DNA from 2 places in the Pseudoalteromonas sp. A25 genome. Region 1 is predicted to be linked to the other one. Evidence: predicted binding sites of a transcription regulator. Region 1 holds the regulator's gene; the other holds the start of a gene.
The links. Region 1 encodes sigma-54, which starts transcription at its own class of promoters, with help from an activator protein. Its sites were predicted from a motif close to GTTGGCACGNNNNTNGNNT; they were not measured.

Region 2: GDK41_RS05420 (LPP20 family lipoprotein) is a predicted target of sigma-54. The motif match lies at 2,364-2,382, and genes of this name have one in related genera.

Annotation. Positions count from the first base shown of each region.
Region 1 covers NZ_AP021846.1:324,090-328,799, forward strand. Annotated here, with positions in the region: gene rapZ (RNase adapter RapZ) at 1-284, opposite strand, end outside; gene ptsN (PTS IIA-like nitrogen regulatory protein PtsN) at 303-755, opposite strand; gene hpf (ribosome hibernation promoting factor) at 758-1,045, opposite strand; gene GDK41_RS01520 (RNA polymerase factor sigma-54) at 1,073-2,581, opposite strand; gene lptB (LPS export ABC transporter ATP-binding protein) at 2,638-3,363, opposite strand; gene lptA (lipopolysaccharide transport periplasmic protein LptA) at 3,366-3,893, opposite strand; gene lptC (LPS export ABC transporter periplasmic protein LptC) at 3,883-4,437, opposite strand; gene GDK41_RS01540 (KpsF/GutQ family sugar-phosphate isomerase) at 4,538-4,710, opposite strand, start outside.
Region 2 covers NZ_AP021846.1:1,211,210-1,215,919, reverse strand. Annotated here, with positions in the region: gene GDK41_RS05440 (chemotaxis protein CheV) at 1-122, opposite strand, end outside; gene flgA (flagellar basal body P-ring formation chaperone FlgA) at 320-970, shown strand; gene flgM (flagellar biosynthesis anti-sigma factor FlgM) at 1,039-1,362, shown strand; gene flgN (flagellar export chaperone FlgN) at 1,355-1,783, shown strand; gene GDK41_RS05420 (LPP20 family lipoprotein) at 1,850-2,275, opposite strand; gene GDK41_RS05415 (flagellar assembly protein T N-terminal domain-containing protein) at 2,438-3,628, shown strand; gene GDK41_RS05410 (carbon-nitrogen hydrolase family protein) at 3,793-4,518, shown strand.

The DNA of each region.
Region 1 (4,710 bases):
CGTCGAATGAGCGTGTTATCGTCACTATCTAGATAGAATAGCATTGGGTTAGCAAACCCAGGGAGGTACTCTAAAATATCATTAAAATCTTGCTGCTCTTTTGGTAGGTTACGTACATCGATACTAACAGCGATTTTGTCGTAGTTATCCGATACGCTGCGCACTAAAGAGGGTAATAGATTGACTGGGATATTATCGACACAATAATAGCCTAAGTCTTCTAATACGCGCAACGCTACTGATTTACCTGAACCAGAGCGACCGCTAATGATGATTAATTCCACTATGCTTCTCCTGGTCACCTAATCTGCAGAGGCTATAATGGCATAAAGTTCCTCATCATTACCAGCGTTCCTTAACTGCTTACAAAACTCTTTGTTATTTAATTTCTCAGCAATCGCGGCTAAGGTCTTCAAATGCTGCTCATTATCGCCATCTGGCACGATGAGTGCGAGGAAGATATCCACTGGTCTATTATCAATAGCATCAAAGGGAATGCCTTGTTGGTTAACCAGTAACATTGCAGTGACCTGCTCTATGCCATCAATCCGGCCATGTGGAATCGCAATACCTTTACCTATACCTGTACTGCCCAGCTTTTCTCTGCTCATTAAAGCATTAAGAATATCATGGGGGTTCAAGTGAGGAAGTTGCTCGTGCGCCAGCTCGCTGATGTATTCGAGAACACGTTTTTTGCTATTAAAAAGGACTGCAGCTTTGGTGCAGTCCTTGTTTACTATAGAGCTTAATTTCATGATTAGTGTCGAATAAGCTTCTCTTTGTGCTTAATAACTTGACGGTCCAATTTATCTATTAAACCGTCGATTGCAGCGTACATGTCTTGATGTTCGGTTGAAGCAAAGAGTTCTCCACCATTAACGTGCAAAGTAGCCTCAGCTTTTTGTACAAGCTTTTCAACATCTAAGATTACATGCACATTGTTAATATGATCAAAGTGCCTTTCTAGCTTCGCAAACTTGTTGTTTACATAGTCTCTTAATGAATCGGTGATTTCTACGTGACGACCAGTTAAATTTAGTTGCATAAGCATTTTCCTTCTTTGGTAATACGTCTAAATCAGGCTTTTGCGCTGATTGGACGGTGGAATGGCTAACGACTCCCGATATTTTGCTATGGTACGTCGGGCCACCTTAATTCCTTGCTCCGCTAATATATCCGCAATCTTACTATCGCTTAATGGTTTAGCTGTATTTTCTGCGGCAATTAGCTTCTTGATAAGTGCTCGAATCGCTGTTGAAGAGCACTCACCTCCGTTTTCTGTACTAACATGGCTTGAGAAGAAATATTTCAACTCAAAAATGCCCCTGGGTGTGTGCATGTATTTTTGTGTGGTAACACGAGAGATAGTGGACTCGTGCATTTCAACCATTTCAGCCACATCGTTTAACACCATAGGTCGCATTGCTTCTGGGCCATGTTCAAAGAATGCCTGTTGTTGTTGAACAATGCAATTAGTAACTTTCATTAATGTTTCATTTCTGCTTTCTAAACTTTTAATGAACCATTTTGCTTCTTGTAAGTGTGAGCGAATAAACTGACTATCAGTGCTGGATTTAACCGAACGAGACATGGCTGCGTAATGGTCGTTAACACGGATTTTTGGCATACAGTCAGGGTTGAGCTCCACAACCCAACGGCCCTTTACTTTTTTAACAGAAACGTCAGGAATAACATACTCTGATTCTTCTCGAATAATACTAGAAGCGGGCTTTGGGTTGAGTGTATGAATTAAAGTCATGACCTCTTTCAAATCATTCTCTTTGAGCTTTGTTTTTTTCATCAAGGTTCGGTAGTCACGACTAGCCAATAAGTCGATGTGCTCATTGAGAATCATTTTGGTTTCATTTAACCAAGGGGTATTTGGGTCAAATTGATTGAGTTGTATGCATAAACACTCTTGTAGTGTGCGAGCACCTATTCCAATTGGGTCAAATAGCTGGATCCGTTTCAGTACAGCCTCTACTTCATCAAGCTCAATCGGCTCACCACTGTTGCCATCATTTAAGCTCTCTAGAATGTCTTCAGTACTGAGAGTCAGCGTACCGTTATCATCAATTGCTTCAACTATCGCTACAGCAATACCCCGATCAGTGGGACTAAATGGGGTTAGCTCTAGTTGCCACATTAAATATTCATGGAGTGTTTCAGTTGTTTCACCTTGATATATGGTTTCGTCTTCGGGCATTGGGCCGCTGCTTGCAGCAGGGGCGGCACTCATATACTCATCCCACGTGACATCCATGGCAAGCTCATCACTGAGTGTTTCTTTGGTTAGCGCTGAATCAGAGTCCATTTCATAGTCACTGATGGCCTCAACCTCTTGATTGTCCGTTTGTGTATCATCACGACTGTCATCTTTACCATTTTTTTCTTGGTCACTGCTATGGGTCTCTGGATCAGAGTCCGACTCATCGACTTCAAGAAGCGGGTTGCTATCCAGCGCTTCTTGAATTTCTTGCTGTAAATCCAGCGTGCTCAACTGCAGTAGGCGAATAGCCTGCTGTAGTTGCGGTGTCATGGTAAGTTGCTGCCCCATGCGCAGCTGTAATGATTGCCTCATGTACCTTTAACAATCCTTCTTGTTCTTTGTTATTAGTGTGACTAAGCGTACATTAACTATAGCTTGAATTGCTCACCAAGGTAGACATCTCTGACCGTTTGATCCGCTAAAACATGTTCAGGGGTACCAGAAGCGATGAGTTCTCCGTGTGATACAATGTAAGCTTTTTCACATACATCAAGGGTTTCTCGAACATTGTGGTCGGTAATAAGTACGCCTATGCCTCTATTTTTTAAATGCTCAATAATTTTCTTTATATCTAACACTGAAATAGGATCAACACCAGCAAAAGGCTCATCTAACAGGATAAATTTTGGATTTGCGGCTAAAGCGCGAGCAATTTCTACCCTGCGACGTTCACCACCTGATAATGCCATACCTAAGCTGTCTCTGATATGTTGAATATTAAATTCATCGAGCAGTTCATTTAAAACCTGTTCACGAGCTACTTTATTGAGAGAATTACGAGTCTCCAGTATCGCCATTAAATTTTGATAAACTGTCAGTTTTCTAAAAATGGATGATTCTTGTGGTAAATAGCCAATACCTAATCGAGCACGGTTATGCATCGGCAGTAAAGTGATGTCGTGGTCGTTAATACACACAGAGCCATGATCGCTAGGAACCAGCCCCACTATCATATAAAAACTAGTCGTTTTCCCTGCGCCATTGGGGCCAAGTAGGCCAACGATACTGCCAGCTTCAACGCTTAGGCTGACATTTTTAACAACTTGTCGTCCTTTATAGCTTTTCGCCAATGCGGTTGCAGTTAATACACTCATAGTTAGTTACCTTGGCCAGCTTGTTTGGCTTTTTTTTCAGGGACCAATATAGTGTGTACGCGAGCACTATCTTGTTCACCACGCTCGGCGCTAATCAGTTGCTTATCCATGTCGTAGGTGATTGCTTGTGCTTGAATAATCTGTCCTGCTTGGTTGATGGTTGCATTCCCTTTTATTTCTAAGGTGCGGTTGGCAACATCGTAGCGTATTTCCATAGCGCTGGCTGACAAAGTCGTTCCATCTGGTTGTTTTTCGCTAAAGCGCGCAGGTGAGCCTGTAGCAACGAGTAACTGCTTGTTGTCGCCGAGTTCTTCGCGGCGGTGTACCTCGAGCCTATCTGCATTGATTGTTCGGTTACCGTGAATAATTTCAACATTTTGCTCAAAAATGCCAATATTCGTTTTAAGCTGAGCTTGTTGCTTGCCTGCTTTGATAGAAACTTCATTCGCCATGGTCGTTTGTTGAGCAAAACTTGGCTGGCAGAGTATTGTTCCTAAAAGTATGGCAGTGATAAATAGTTTATTGGTCATAATAAATGGTTCGAGTGTGGTTTATTAGTTCAATGATATCAGTATTCAAATCAGCATTGAGGCCTTTACCGGTAATTTTTAAACTTGGGCCGGTGATCTCAACTGGCCGCTCTGATTGCATCAGCCGTTCGTCTATTTCAACACGAATGTTGTCCGCTTTTATTAGCGTTATCATTGCACCGGAAGTTAAATTTTTAGCTTCTACGTTGCCTTCTAACATTAATGTATTATTTTCATACAGTGTGGCCTCGGTAGATGAAATCAGCCAGTTCTGTGGTCCGTTATATAGTGTAAATACTGGCATCGTAAAATGGCTAAAGCCAAGCTCTTGATAAAGCTCCATTTTATCAGCGGTTACAGTATAACTACGAATTCCTGCTTCATTATATGAGGTTTGCTCTAGTTGTGTTGCAATATAATCTGGTTTGGCGATAACATCACTTTGATTGCGTACTTTGGGGGTTGTTTGTGTCAAGTAAGGGTACCAAAGCCAGAGCATTGCAGCGATAAAGACGACAAACAGGGCAACACGGTTGCTACTCATATATCAGCTCTCCTGTGCTGCATACTACAGTAGAGGTGATAAAATGAATCAACAATGAACCAAGGTAATCTTCAGTTTCAGCCGCTACCGCTGTCGTCATTTATAATACTCCCGCCCGCAATAAATCTTGAGTATTGAGCGCGCCAATAGGGCGCTTGTTGTCATCTATGACAACTAAACCATTGATTCGTTTCGTTTCCATTATATTGAGTGCTTCTGCGGCTAACATATCCTCACGCGCAGTTGTACAATTAATGGTCATCGCTTTATGGA
Region 2 (4,710 bases), 890 kb from region 1:
CGCACTTTAAATACGTTTATGCCAAAACGTTGTCGACCCTTAAGCCTAAAAAGCAATAACTCGAGGCGGTTTTGCCCAACCAACTGGGTGCGTTGGTTTACTGAGTCTAAAATACCTGCCATCTCAATCTCCTACCTTTAATAATGCTTAACGGAACGATACTTGCAGACGTTAATCAACCCACAATAGCTCTTGAAGAGGTGACACAATTAACGCAAAATCTTTATACCCTTTTTCAAATGATAAGCATAGTCGAAACATCATGAGTTTGTTAAAAAAAACCAAATCTTTCAGGTTTTTCTGCACAATAGTATATATAATGTTCAGCTGTGGTGTTTATGCTCAACAATACAACAATCAAGCGCTCGAAGAAGCAGCTCGTTTGTATATTGAAAATCTTGTTATCTCTCAGAGTGATTCGAACATAAAAATTCGCGCTCTGCCATTGGATGCAAGACTGCCAGAAAAAGAATGTAAATCACCTTTGGACATCACAACAAATTCTACTGCGCCGTTTAATCGGCAGGTTACAGTACAAATTAAGTGTGATGATCTATCTAGCTGGACTCAGTACGTACATATTCGTATTGAAGAGCTATTTCCTGTTATCGTAAGTACTGAAATGATAGCCAAAGGTGAACTGCTGACCAAAGAGCATTTAAAGTTAGAGTATCGGCCAAAACACTTCGTAAGAGCGTCGTATATAGATGATGAAAGCTTACTTATTGGCAGTCGAAGTAAACGTGTTTTACGCGAGGGTATGCCTATTGGAATGCATCATATTTGCATGGTTTGTAAAGGCGACATAATCAGTATTTTTGCAAAAACGAGTACATTAACGATAAAAACTCAAGGCGTCGCACTGAAGGATGGGAACCTCGGTGAACAAATTCAGGTTAAAAATCAAAAGTCTGGAAAAATAGTATCGGGAAGGGTAAAAGATGTTGATTCAATAGAGGTCAATTTCTAAAAAATTTGCTAAAGTTATACCTATAACAGCCGATAGTCTAGGTAAGAAATTTTATTTGGGTCACAATCATGGTAAATAACGTAAAAGGTCAAGCGCAGTCAAACAGCGTGCTTAATAATATTAAGCAACAAAAAGCTGAGTTGCAAAAAAATGATGCGACTGCGAATAGCGCACCTTCAAAAGCGCCTCAAAAAGCTGCTTCAGATTCAGTTAGTTTGACGCCTCAAGCACGTCAGCTTAAAAACCTGCAAGACAAAGCACAGGATGCACCAGCATTCAACAATGAAAAAGTCGCTGAGCTTAAAAAAGCGATCAGCGAAGGAAAGTATCAAGTAGACGCAGAAAAGCTGGCAAAGAATATCGCGGCGTTTGAGTTTGATATGTATGGATGAACATCTAACTCTTTGTCTTCATAAGTTAGAACAACAGCTCACTCATTTAACAGCTTTGACCCAGCTGTTAGACAGTGAGCTTAATGCGTTGGCAGCAAAAAAAGGCGATGGTCTTAAAGATATAGCCCGAGAAAAGCTGACGTTATTAAATACCATCCAAAAACTTGATAAGGAATTATCAGGCTTCGAAAAATCACTTTTTGCTCATCAAGAGTCGCAGCACATAACCTCTAAAATCAATTCGCTACTGATTGAGTGTAAACAAAAAAATGAAGTGAACGCTCACGCTGCACACCAAGCTAACTTAAGCATTAGAGAGCTTAAAGATATTCTTATCGGTGGGCCGTCTTCTGTAACCTATGGGCAGGATGGCGCTGTAGTATCTCAAAATAACGAACTAGTTAGAAACTTAAAAGCGTAAATGGATTTATAAGTATTCTATTTACGCTTTACAGATATTAAACTCAGAGTGTTTGACAATCGTTGTCTAGTAATAAGTGACCCGCTTTATTTTCCTCGGCTTTACTTGCGTAATATATAAATCGTGTACACGTTTCATATCTAATTCAAGCTCGGTCACATACGTGTCACCTGCTGCATAGCTTTTTACTACCTTCGCACCACGAATAACGCCATTAACTTGACTTTTTAAGCCATCGTTCTGAGCGATAGCACCTTTGATTGTTGTACTTGATGAAATACTCTGACCATAAACTTGCTCGGTTAACTCGCGATACGCTTCAAGTTTTGATACCTTAACTGCCATAAGCATTTTTTGCGAAGGACTACTACCCGGTTGATCACTTAAAGGGGCATACCCAATTGCTTTCAATACAGGATAATGATCAGGTTCAACATATTCATATTCGACATGCTTATCAAACAAACTGCTACAACCGCTCATGACAAACATAGCCGAAAGCAGCCCGACCAAACTAACTCGCTTAAGTTGCTTTTTGATATTCATAATTGACCACCTTATAAAATTTCTAGCTTTACATATGCACAATTCTTGCCAGAAATTGTGGTACACCCCTTGCTACTAACCCTATACTGACACTGTGGGACATATAACATGATTAAGGCTATTATTTTTCTTGTACTGATTTGTAGCAGTACTTTAGTAAAAGCAGAGTGGTTTGAAGTAGTAGGCTATGCAAGCACACAAGGGCGAGATACGGCTCAAGCAAGACAAGCAGCGGTACAAGATGCGATTACTCAAGCACTTATATTTTCAGGGGCAACCATAAGCAGCGTACAAAGCATTGCTGATGGTGTGTTAAATCAAGATGAAATTAAAATCAAATCTCATGGTGAAATACAACAGGTTAACCTTGTTAGCGAAAGCCACGAGGGAGACAATTATAGTGTCACGTTACATCTAGATATTTACGCAACTCACAACCAATGCGCTGAGCAAAAGTTCAATAAACAAATAGCCATCACACAAAGTCAGTTAACTCAGCCTCATCAGGCGCGTTTGGGTCAAATTTTTGACATAGCAAAATCTACATCACAACGCCTCTTCAACACTTTAAATGAGCGGACTAGCACCGTAAAACCTATTCCATATTTAAATACTATTAATGTCAGAGAATATTTTGCACAACAGTTTGACTATAACCCCGCTTTAATCGAAACAATTGCAACAAACAGTAATAGCCAATACGTTCTACTCAGCCAAATAACAGATATTGCAGCAATGGATAAATTAAACAGTGATTACGCATTTTGGCAAAGTGATGAATACGCAAGAAGCTTCAAAATTGATTTTGCTTTATATGACGCTCTGACATACGAAAAAGTGTGGTATCAGCATTATGCTACACGAGGTGTTTGGCCCTTTGAAAAAACTGAGCTAATTGATGTCTATAGCGATAAGTTTTGGAACACACATTACGGCCAGCAGATACAGGAAGTGTTTAACAAGCTTAGCCAAGATCTCAATGCTGCGGTTTCATGTATACCCACTAAAGGAAAGATTTTATATCTTAATGATGATCAAGTTGTTATTAACCTTGGCCGAGTCCATGGTTTAGAGCCTGGCACCGTACTTTCAATCATGCATCAGAGCAGCATCATTACAAACCGAGGCTCTGTCGTGAACTCTACTATACAAACCATTGATCAAGTGAAAGTGATCAGTGTCAATATGCAAAATGCGACAGCAATCAACTTGAACACTCGCCCATTGAGTAACATTCAACTTAACGATATTGTTCAGGTTAAAATAAAAAATGAAGACAACTTTTCGCTTCACAATTAAAATCACATCGACAGAAGCAAATAGCATGCATGGCTATGGATAGGCTTTAGGGCGATGCATGCTATTTAACGCCAGTCAGCCACCAAAATTTTAGATAAAGCTTACCCCGGCAGAGTGCCCATTTACGACTAATAAACGTTACTATTTTTGGAGTTTAAAAATTAATGCTCGCTCTTGCACAAATCAAAGCCCATGATAGAAACATTCCTAAAAGTATAGAGACACATATTCAAGCATTAGTAACAGCTTCTACTTTGAATGCAAAGGTTGTTGTTTTTCCAGAGATGTCACTCACTGGATATGACCTGGCCTATGCAGCTCAACATCCATTTAAAGGCGTAGATGATACAAGACTGAGGCCCCTGCTTAACATGGTAAAAAAATTGGCAATCACAGCCATCGTTGGTTGCGTGTTAAAACAGCAAGATAAGCTCTATATCGCTGCGCTAATATTATGCCCTCAAGGAAAAAATAGCATTTATCTAAAGCAAAACTTACATGACGGTGAAGCAGCTTATGTTAGCTCTGGAACAAAACCGATTTCACATAACGTCGAAGGACTCAAATTTTCATTTGGTATTTGCGCCGATTTTTACCAGCCTGAGCAGCTATTATCAGAAAGCGCATCAAACCCAGATATTCTTATTTTAGCGGTATTAATATCACAGCTCGGGTTCGCAAAAGATATCGAGATACTGAAAAATATCAGTAAGAGCGTGCCGCTCGCTTTTGTAAACTATACAGGCACTACAGGGGGTTGGAATGCCTGTGGCACATCATCAATTGTTTGCAATGGAAAAGTTTCCTTCAGCGCCCCCAAAGAAGTTGAAGGGCTGTTGCTTATGGAGTCAAATGGTAATAGTCGGTTTTTCAAGTTAGACCCCTTTTAAACATGCTACGAATGATTTTTTTGATAAACACGAATAATACCAATTGCATTAAATTGGTGATCAGATATTGCGACAGATAAATGGCTTAGTAACAAGGCAAATATTTCGCTATGTAGTTATTCTACATGAGAAATATTTAACGCAGTTAATGAGTTATTTAGCTCGCTAGAATGATCAATGTATTAATAAAAT